2 regions of the Acidovorax sp. T1 genome follow, and region 1 is predicted to be linked to the other one. Evidence: predicted binding sites of a transcription regulator. Region 1 holds the regulator's gene; the other holds the start of a gene.
The links. The regulator NrdR, encoded in region 1, represses ribonucleotide reductase genes. The targets are predictions, from matches to a motif close to CACNANATNTNGTG.

Region 1 (4,413 bases):
TGGAGATTGGCGCCGGCTTCGCCAGCGTGGCGCAGCGAGGCACCACGCATGGCGATTCCATGAGCTCGGAAGGCTTTCGCAGCAACAACGCGGGTGGTGTGCTCGGAGGCATCAGCACCGGGCAAGACCTGGAAGTGAGCATCGCCATCAAGCCCACCAGCTCCATCATCAGTCCGCGCGAGTCGATCGACATCCACGGCCAGAGCGTCGAAGTGATCACCAAGGGCCGCCATGACCCCTGCGTGGGCATCCGCGCCGCACCCATTGCCGAGGCGCTGCTGGCCCTGGTGGTCATGGAGCACGCCCTGCGCCACCGCGCCCAGTGCGCCGATGTGGTGGCCGGCGTGCCGCCCATCCGGGCTTCGATTCTTTAAGGACTCAGGTGGCCCGGTTGCCCGTGATGGCCCGGTGGTTGTTGCGCCGGGGCGTGCGCACTGCCGCTGCCATGGGTGTGTTGGCGGCCCTGGCAGGCTGTGCCGCCGTGGCACCGGCGCCGCAGCACATCGACATCACGCTGATCGGCTTCAACGACCTGCACGGCCACCTGGAACCGCCACGCCTGGCGGTCAGCGTGCCGGGGCCTGCGGGGGCTGTGGCCGTGCCGGCGGGTGGCGCGGCCTATCTGGCCAGCGCCATTGCGGCGCTCAAGGCCCGCAATCCGCACCACGCGGTGGTGTCCGCCGGCGACATGGTGGGGGCTTCGCCACTGGCCTCGGCCCTGTTTCTGGACGAGCCCACCGTCGAGGCCGTCAACCGCATGCAGATTGATTTCAACGCCGTGGGCAACCATGAATTCGACCGCGGCTGGCGCGAGCTGCTGCGGCTGCAGCACGGCGGTTGCGAGCAGTTCACCGTGCGCACGCCCTGCCAGATTTCCCGGCCTTTTGACGGGGCCCGCTTTGGCTTTCTGGCTGCCAACACCGTGCGCGAGGATGGCCAGACGCTCTTGCCTGCCACGGGGCTCAAGCGTTTTCATGAAGGGGGTGCCACAGTCACCGTGGGGTTCATTGGCCTCACGCTCAAGGCCACGCCCACTATGGTGTCGCCCACTGGCGTGGCCGGGTTGCGGTTCGAGGACGAGGCCGCCACCGCCAACGCGCTCGTGCCGCAACTGCGGGCTCAGGGCGTCGATGTGATCGTGGTGGTGATCCACGAGGGCGGCAGCACCACGGCAGGCATCACCGAAACCAGCTGCGCGGGGCTGAGCGGCGACATCGTCCCCATCCTTGAGCAGCTCGACCCCGCCGTGGACGTGGTGGTCTCGGGCCACACGCACCGGGCCTATGTTTGCGACTACGCCAGCGTGAACCCGCAGCGCCCGTTTCTGCTGACCAGCGCAGGCCTGTATGGCACGCTGGTCACCGAGATTGCCCTGCGCGTGGACACCCGCACCCGCCGCGTGCTGCGCAAGGCGGCGCGCCAGGTCATCGTGCAGGGCGAAGGGTTCACGGGCCCGCAGGGCCGGGTGGACACGAAAGCCGTCGTGCCCGTGTTTTCTGCCGACCCCGGCGTGCAGCACATCGTTTCCACCTACCGCGCGGCAGCCGTGCCGCTGGTCCAGCGGCCCGTGGGGCAGGCCACCGCTGCCATCGTGCGGCAACCCGGCCCATCGCTCGAATCACCGCTGGGCAACCTGATTGCCGACGCCCAACTGGCAGCAACGCGCCTGCCCGAGCAGGGCGGGGCGCAGATGTCCGTCATGAACCCTGGTGGTGTGCGTGCCGATCTGGTGCCCGACGGGCAAGGGGTGGTGCGCTATGGACAGCTGTTTGCCGTGCAGCCTTTTGGCAACCACCTGGTGGTCAAGGCCCTCACCGGGGCCCAGCTGCGTGCGGCGCTGGAGCAGCAGTTTCACAGCGGCACCAACACGCCAGAGCGGCCGCGCGTGCTGTCGGTGTCGGCGGGGTTTGGCTATGCCTACGATCTCTCGCGGCCGGCCGGCGAGCGCATCAGCCACATGCTGCTGCATGGCCAGCCAGTGACCGACGAGACCCGTGTGCGCGTCGCCATGAGCAACTTCCTGGCCAGCGGCGGCGACAATTTCACGGCATTCGCGCAGGCACCCGACATGCTGGGCGGCGGCCAGGATCTGGACGCGCTGGAGGCCTATTTCCGCGCCCACAGCCCCGTGGCACCCCCGGCGACGAACCGCATCACCCGCAGTGCCCAGGGCACGGGATCAAGCCGGTAACCATCAAAAGTGCCGCTGGCGCTTGTGTATCAAGCGCTGATAGCTCTTTTTTTGATAGTGAACTGTTGCGGGTGCAAGCCCGCTGCCTCTGCGCCATGTGGCCTGCCGGCGACCGTGCTCCGGTCAGAAATTGCTATTTGATTGATAGCTGATAGCGCTTGATGCATAAGCGCTGCGGGCCAAAAATGTGCTAAATCTGGCTCAATTTACTTGCGAACCTCGTCGACCATCGCACGGAAGTCGTCGATATCTTCGAAGCTGCGGTACACGCTGGCAAAACGGATGTAGGCCACCTTGTCGAGCTTCTTGAGCTCGCGCATGACCAGTTCACCAATGCGGCTGGAAAGCACCTCGCGCTGCCCCAGGTTGAGCAGTTTTTCCTCGATGCGCTCAATGGCGCTGTCGATCTGGACGGTGCTCACGGGCCGCTTGCGCAGCGCCAGGTTGAATGAGGCGAGCAGCTTGCCGCGCTCGTATTCGATGCGGCGGCCGTCCTTTTTGACGATGGCCGGAAAGCTCACTTCCGGCCGCTCGTAGGTGGTGAAGCGCTTTTCGCAGGCGCCGCACTGGCGCCTGCGGCGGATGAAGACCCCATCCTCGGACACCCGGGTCTCGACGACTTGCGTCTCCAGGTGGCTGCAGAAGGGGCACTTCATGAGGGCAATGCGCCGGGATTAACCGTAGACCGGGAAACGTGCCGTCAGCGCGTTGACCTTGGCGCGCACGGCGGCGATGTTGGCTTCGTCGCGCGGGTTGTCCAGCACGTCGGCAATCAGGTTGGCGGTGATGCGGGCCTCTTCTTCCTTGAAGCCGCGCGTGGTCATGGCCGGGGTGCCAATGCGCACGCCGCTGGTCACCATTGGCTTTTCAGGGTCGTTGGGGATTGCGTTCTTGTTGATGGTCATGTGGGCGGCGCCCAGCACGGCCTCGGCTTCCTTGCCGGTGATGCCCTTGGCGCGCAGGTCCACCAGCATCACGTGGCTTTGGGTGCCGCCGCTCACGATGCGCAGGCCGCGAGCCGTCAGCGTCTCTGCCACCACCTTGGCGTTCTTCGCTACTTGCTCCTGATAGGCCTTGAATTCGGGCTGCAGAGCTTCCTTGAAGGCCACGGCCTTGGCTGCGATCACGTGCATCAGCGGGCCACCTTGCAGGCCGGGGAAGATGGCGCTGTTGATAGCCTTTTCGTGCTCGGCCTTCATCAGGATGATGCCGCCACGGGGGCCGCGCAGGCTCTTGTGCGTGGTGGAGGTGACCACGTCGGCGTGGGGCACGGGGTTGGGGTACACGCCGGCGGCGATCAGGCCCGCGTAGTGGGCCATGTCCACCATGAAGATCGCACCCACGTCCTTGGCCACCTTGGCAAAGCGCGCAAAGTCGATGTGCAGGCTGTAGGCCGAGGCACCGGCGATGATGAGCTTGGGCTTGGTTTCGTGGGCCTTCTTTTCCATCGCTTCGTAGTCGATGGCTTCGTTGGCATCCAGGCCGTAGGAGACCACGTTGAACCACTTGCCCGACATGTTCAGCGGCATGCCGTGCGTCAGGTGGCCGCCTTCTGCCAGGCTCATGCCCATGATGGTGTCGCCGGGCTTGAGGAAAGCCAGGAACACGGCCTCGTTGGCAGATGCGCCGCAGTGGGGCTGTACGTTGGCGGCTTCGGCGCCGAAGATCTGCTTGACGCGGTCGATGGCCAGTTGCTCGGCCACGTCTACATGCTCGCAGCCGCCGTAGTAGCGCTTGCCGGGGTAGCCTTCGGCGTACTTGTTGGTCAGCTGCGTGCCCTGGGCCCACATGACGGCGGGCGAGGCGTAGTTTTCGCTGGCAATCAGCTCGATGTGCTCTTCCTGGCGCTTGTTTTCGGCCTGGATGGCAGTAAAGAGTTCGGGGTCGGTTTGTTCGACAAGAATATTGCGGTGGTACATGGCAGTCCTATGAACTGATGTCCCTTGAAACAAGGGCTGCCCAGGCGAACGGCGGAACGCAGAAGGTTTTGAACCCTTGCGGCACGCTCCCTAGTGGTTCACAAGAGGCGTGCCCTTGCCGGTTTCCACGTCAGCGGCGGCACCCTTGTGGGAGCCGCGCCTATCGCCAGTCGCGTACGCCCCTAGTGTAGCTGACCGGCGCCCCATTGCCTCGTCGGACTGCTGGTTGCCAGGGGGGTTAAAGCAGGGCAATCTTGTCGCCGTCAGCCTCGTCAGGGGTGGCGACGGCGGCGGCAGGTGTGG
Region 2 (4,413 bases), 1.8 Mb from region 1:
ACCAAGCCGGTGGATCTGAAACAGTTTCGCTCTGTGGTGGCATCTGCCATCCAGGGCACCGGCGGTGTGCCTGCCCCGCGCTCCAGCCGCAGCCCGGGTCGCCCAGGCAGCAGTGCGACCGAGCAGGCCGGCACCGGCGAGGCGCTGGACCGCCTCGTGGGCGATTCGCAGGCCATTCGCAATGTCAAGCAGCGCATCGCCAAGGTGGCCCGCAGCATGGCCCCGGTGCTGATACATGGCGAATCCGGCACAGGCAAGGAACTGGTGGCCAAGGCGCTGCACGCCAGCAGCCAGCGCTCTGACGGCCCGCTCGTTGCCGTCAATTGCGGTGCCATCCCTGAAAATCTGCTGGAAGCCGAATTTTTTGGCGCCCGCAAGGGTTCGTACACCGGCGCCAGCCAGGATCGCGACGGATATTTTCAGGCAGCACGCGGCGGCACCCTGTTTCTCGACGAAATCGGCGACCTGCCCCTGGCAATGCAATCGAAACTGCTGCGCGCCATACAAGAGCGCAGCGTGCGCCCCCTGGGTTCGACCCAGGAGGAGACCGTGGACGTGCGCATCGTGAGCGCCACCCACCGCGACCTCGCTGCCGACGTGCTGTCGGGGCGATTCCGCCAGGACCTGTATTACCGCCTGAACGTGATCGAGATCGTCATTCCGCCGCTGCGCGAGCGCCGGGAGGACCTGCCCGCCCTGTGCGCCGCCTTGCTGGCCCGCATTGCGCACGAATCGGGCATCAAGCCACCGGCGCTGACAGAGCGTGCGCTGAGCGCCATCGCCAGCCATCCCCTCACCGGCAACGTGCGCGAGCTGGAAAACCTGCTGCACCGCGCCGTGGCGCTGAGTGACGGAGACGAACTGCATGTGGAGTGCGCCACTTCCACCGCAGAGGCCTTCGGCACCCGGCCCGCCCCGCCAGCACCCATCACCGAAGTACCCTCTGGCACGCACGGGGCCAGTGGGCCACCCCCATGCGCCACGTTGCCCAATGACCTTCAGGCCTGGCTGGACCAGCAGGAGCGGGAGATCCTGGTGCGCGCACTGCGCGAGTCCCACTTCAACCGGACAGCCACTGCAGCACGGCTGGGCATCAGCCTGCGCCAGATCCGCTACCGCATTGCCCGCTTGAACATTGCTGCGCCGAACGACAACGACGTACATGACGACCTTGCCTGACGAACCTGCAGCGCGAACTTTGTGGGACGCGGGCTGGCATCGGAACGCCCTCAGGCAGCCCTCGCCTAATTTTGGTCCACGACCCCATGGCGCCGGCATCGACCTGATCGTTGTCCACTCCATCAGCCTTCCGCCGGGACAATATGGCAGCGGGGCAGTGCAGCAGTTGTTTGCCAACACCCTCGACTGGGACGCGCACCCGTACTTTCAAAGCATCCGCGGGCTGCAGGTGTCGTCGCACTTCTTCATAGAGCGGGATGGCACCCTCTGGCAATTTGTCGACTGCGACCAGCGCGCCTGGCATGCTGGCCAGTCCTGCTATCGCGGCCGCGCCCAATGCAACGACGACTCGATTGGTATCGAGCTGGAGGGACTCGAAGGACGGACCTTCGAGCCGGCGCAATACGAGGTGCTGGCCCGCCTGTGCGTCGACCTTGCAGGGCGCTACCCCGTGGCCCATGTGGCGGGACATGAACATATCGCCCCAGGACGCAAGCAAGACCCCGGCCCGGGATTCAACTGGACGCAGCTGCAAAACCTGCTCGCGTGGCCCCTCGCGCGGTTCCCCATCGAAACCCGAGGCGCTGCCAACACCATCCGATGATGCCGCTGTAGCACGCAAACATCAGCACTGGCGCCGCCATCCGGCGGCTTAAAAAAAGTCTGCCGCAATATCCATGCGGCTCGCTATCGGAAAACCGCCTGTATCGCCCTATTTTGCTTGATTTCGGTCATGGAAAGCCCGCTGCATGGGGCTTGCCGGGCCTGTCGATGTCCTACTTCGCGCCCTATCAACAACTTGTTTGAGACAGGAAGGGTTTTCCCGGCTGTACACTACCGGTAGTGTCTTGAACACTCACGACACACCACATATAGCGTGCTGCTGATTGAAAGCCGTTGCACCCTGCGAATTCCGCGACTGCTTTTCCAGCCCGCCAGCCCATCCCGCACAGCCCACAGAAGAGGACACCCATGCAAGCTGCTTTGAACACCCCGCCCGCCGCCCTCGCCGCCACCCCGCAGGGGTTGCCCACTCACGGCGGCGCTGCGGCCAACGTGCTGACGCACTACCAGATCATTCGGCGCAACGGTGCTGTCGTCCCGTTTGAGCCGCAAAAAATAGCTGTCGCCATGATGAAAGCCTTCCTGGCCGTGCACGGCACGCAGGGCGCTGCATCAGCCAGCGTGCGCGAGGTGGTGGATGCGCTAACGCAAAACGTGATTCGCGCGCTGATGCGCTCACGCCCCGGCGGAGGCACCTTCCATATTGAAGACGTGCAAGACCAGGTGGAACTGGGCCTGATGCGCGGCGGCCACCATGAAATTGCCCGGGCCTATGTGCTTTATCGCGAGCGCCGCACCCAGGAACGCGCCCGGCAAACCGAAGAGCAGACGCCTGCCGCCCCCCAGCTGCATGTCATTGACGGCGGCGAGCGTGTGGCGCTGGACCTGGCACGCCTGCAGTCGCTCATTGCATCGGCCTGTGTCGGCCTGGGTGCAGACGTCAGCGCCCAGCCCATCGTGGCGGAAACCATGCGCAACCTGTATGACGGCGTTCCGATGGAAGAGGTCTACAAGGCATCCATCCTCGCCGCGCGCACCCTGATCGAGAAAGATCCGGACTACACCTACGCCACGGCGCGCCTGCTGCTGCACACCATCGTGCGGGAAGTGCTGGGCCGCGAAGTCACCCAGAGCGACATGGCGCAAAGCTATGTGGACTATTTCCCGCAGTTCATCAAGAAGGGGGTGGAAAACGACCTGCTCGATGAACGCCTGCTGCAATACGACCTGCAGCGCCTGGGCGCCGCGCTCAAGGCGGACCGCGACCTGAAATTCGATTACCTCGGTCTGCAGACCCTGTATGACCGCTACTTCCTGCACGTCAAGAAAAGCCGCATCGAACTGCCCCAGGCTTTCTTCATGCGCGTGGCCATGGGCCTATCCCTGAACGAAATCGACCGCGAAGCCCGCGCGATCGAGTTCTATGAAATCCTCTCCAGCTTCGACTTCATGTCCAGCACGCCCACGCTGTTCAACAGCGGCACGCTGCGCTCGCAACTGTCGAGCTGCTACCTGACCACGGTGCCCGACGACCTCGATGGCATATACGAGTCGATCAAGGAAAATGCCCTGCTGTCCAAGTTTGCCGGCGGCCTGGGCAACGACTGGACCCGCGTGCGTGCCCTGGGCAGCCATATCAAGGGCACCAACGGCGAATCGCAGGGCGTGGTGCCCTTCCTCAAGGTGGTCAACGACACGGCTGTGGCCGTGAACCAGGGCGGCAAGCGCAAGGGCGCCGTCTGCACCTACCTGGAAACCTGGCATCTGGACATCGAAGAGTTCCTGGAGCTGCGCAAGAACACCGGCGACGACCGCCGCCGCACGCACGACATGAACACGGCCAACTGGATCCCCGACCTGTTCATGCGCCGCGTGATGGAAAAGGGCACCTGGACCCTGTTCTCGCCGTCCGACGTGCCCGACCTGCACGACCTGTTCGGCGCCGCCTTCGAAAAGGCCTATGTCGCCTACGAAGAGAAGGCAGCGCGTGGCGAGATCAAGCCCGCCAAGACCGTGCAGGCCACGGACCTGTGGCGCAAGATGCTGACCATGCTGTTCGAGACCGGCCATCCCTGGATCACCTTCAAGGATGCCTGCAATGTGCGCTCGCCCCAGCAGCACGCCGGCGTGGTGCATTCGTCCAACCTGTGCACCGAGATCACGCTCAACACCAGCGACACCGAAACCGCTGTGTGCAACCTGGGCTCGGTCAATCTGCTGCAGCACATCAAGGACGGCCAGATCGACCACGACAAGCTCAAGAAGACCATCACGGTGGCCATGCGCATGCTCGACAACGTGATCGACATCAACTACTACGCCGTCAAGAAGGCCCGCGACTCCAACCTGCGCCACCGCCCGGTGGGCCTGGGCGTGATGGCCTTCCAGGACAGCCTGTACGATTTGCGCATTCCTTACGCTTCGCAGGAAGCCGTGGAGTTTGCCGACCAGTCGATGGAAGCCATCTGCTACTACGCCTACTGGGCGTCCACCGAGCTGGCCCGGGAGCGCGGCAAGTACTCCAGCTACAAGGGCTCGCTGTGGGATCGCGGCATCCTGCCTTTCGACACGCTGAACATGCTCTCGCAAGCCCGTGGCGGCTATGTGGAAGTGGACCGTTCGTCCACGCTGGACTGGGAAGCCCTGCGCAAGAAGATCGCGCAAGACGGT

Region 2: the regulator NrdR is predicted to act here: its motif matches at 2,044-2,057, upstream of CCX87_RS14750 (ribonucleoside-diphosphate reductase subunit alpha).

What each region holds. Positions count from the first base shown of each region.
Region 1 covers NZ_CP021648.1:1,337,244-1,341,656, forward strand. Annotated here, with positions in the region: gene aroC (chorismate synthase) at 1-374, shown strand, start outside; gene CCX87_RS06385 (bifunctional metallophosphatase/5'-nucleotidase) at 446-2,191, shown strand; gene nrdR (transcriptional regulator NrdR) at 2,398-2,847, opposite strand; gene glyA (serine hydroxymethyltransferase) at 2,866-4,110, opposite strand; ZMP/ZTP riboswitch at 4,142-4,294, opposite strand; gene CCX87_RS06400 (lytic transglycosylase domain-containing protein) at 4,349-4,413, opposite strand, start outside.
Region 2 covers NZ_CP021648.1:3,156,822-3,161,234, forward strand. Annotated here, with positions in the region: gene CCX87_RS14740 (sigma-54-dependent transcriptional regulator) at 1-1,179, shown strand, start outside; gene ampD (1,6-anhydro-N-acetylmuramyl-L-alanine amidase AmpD) at 1,163-1,783, shown strand; gene CCX87_RS14750 (ribonucleoside-diphosphate reductase subunit alpha) at 2,152-4,413, shown strand, end outside.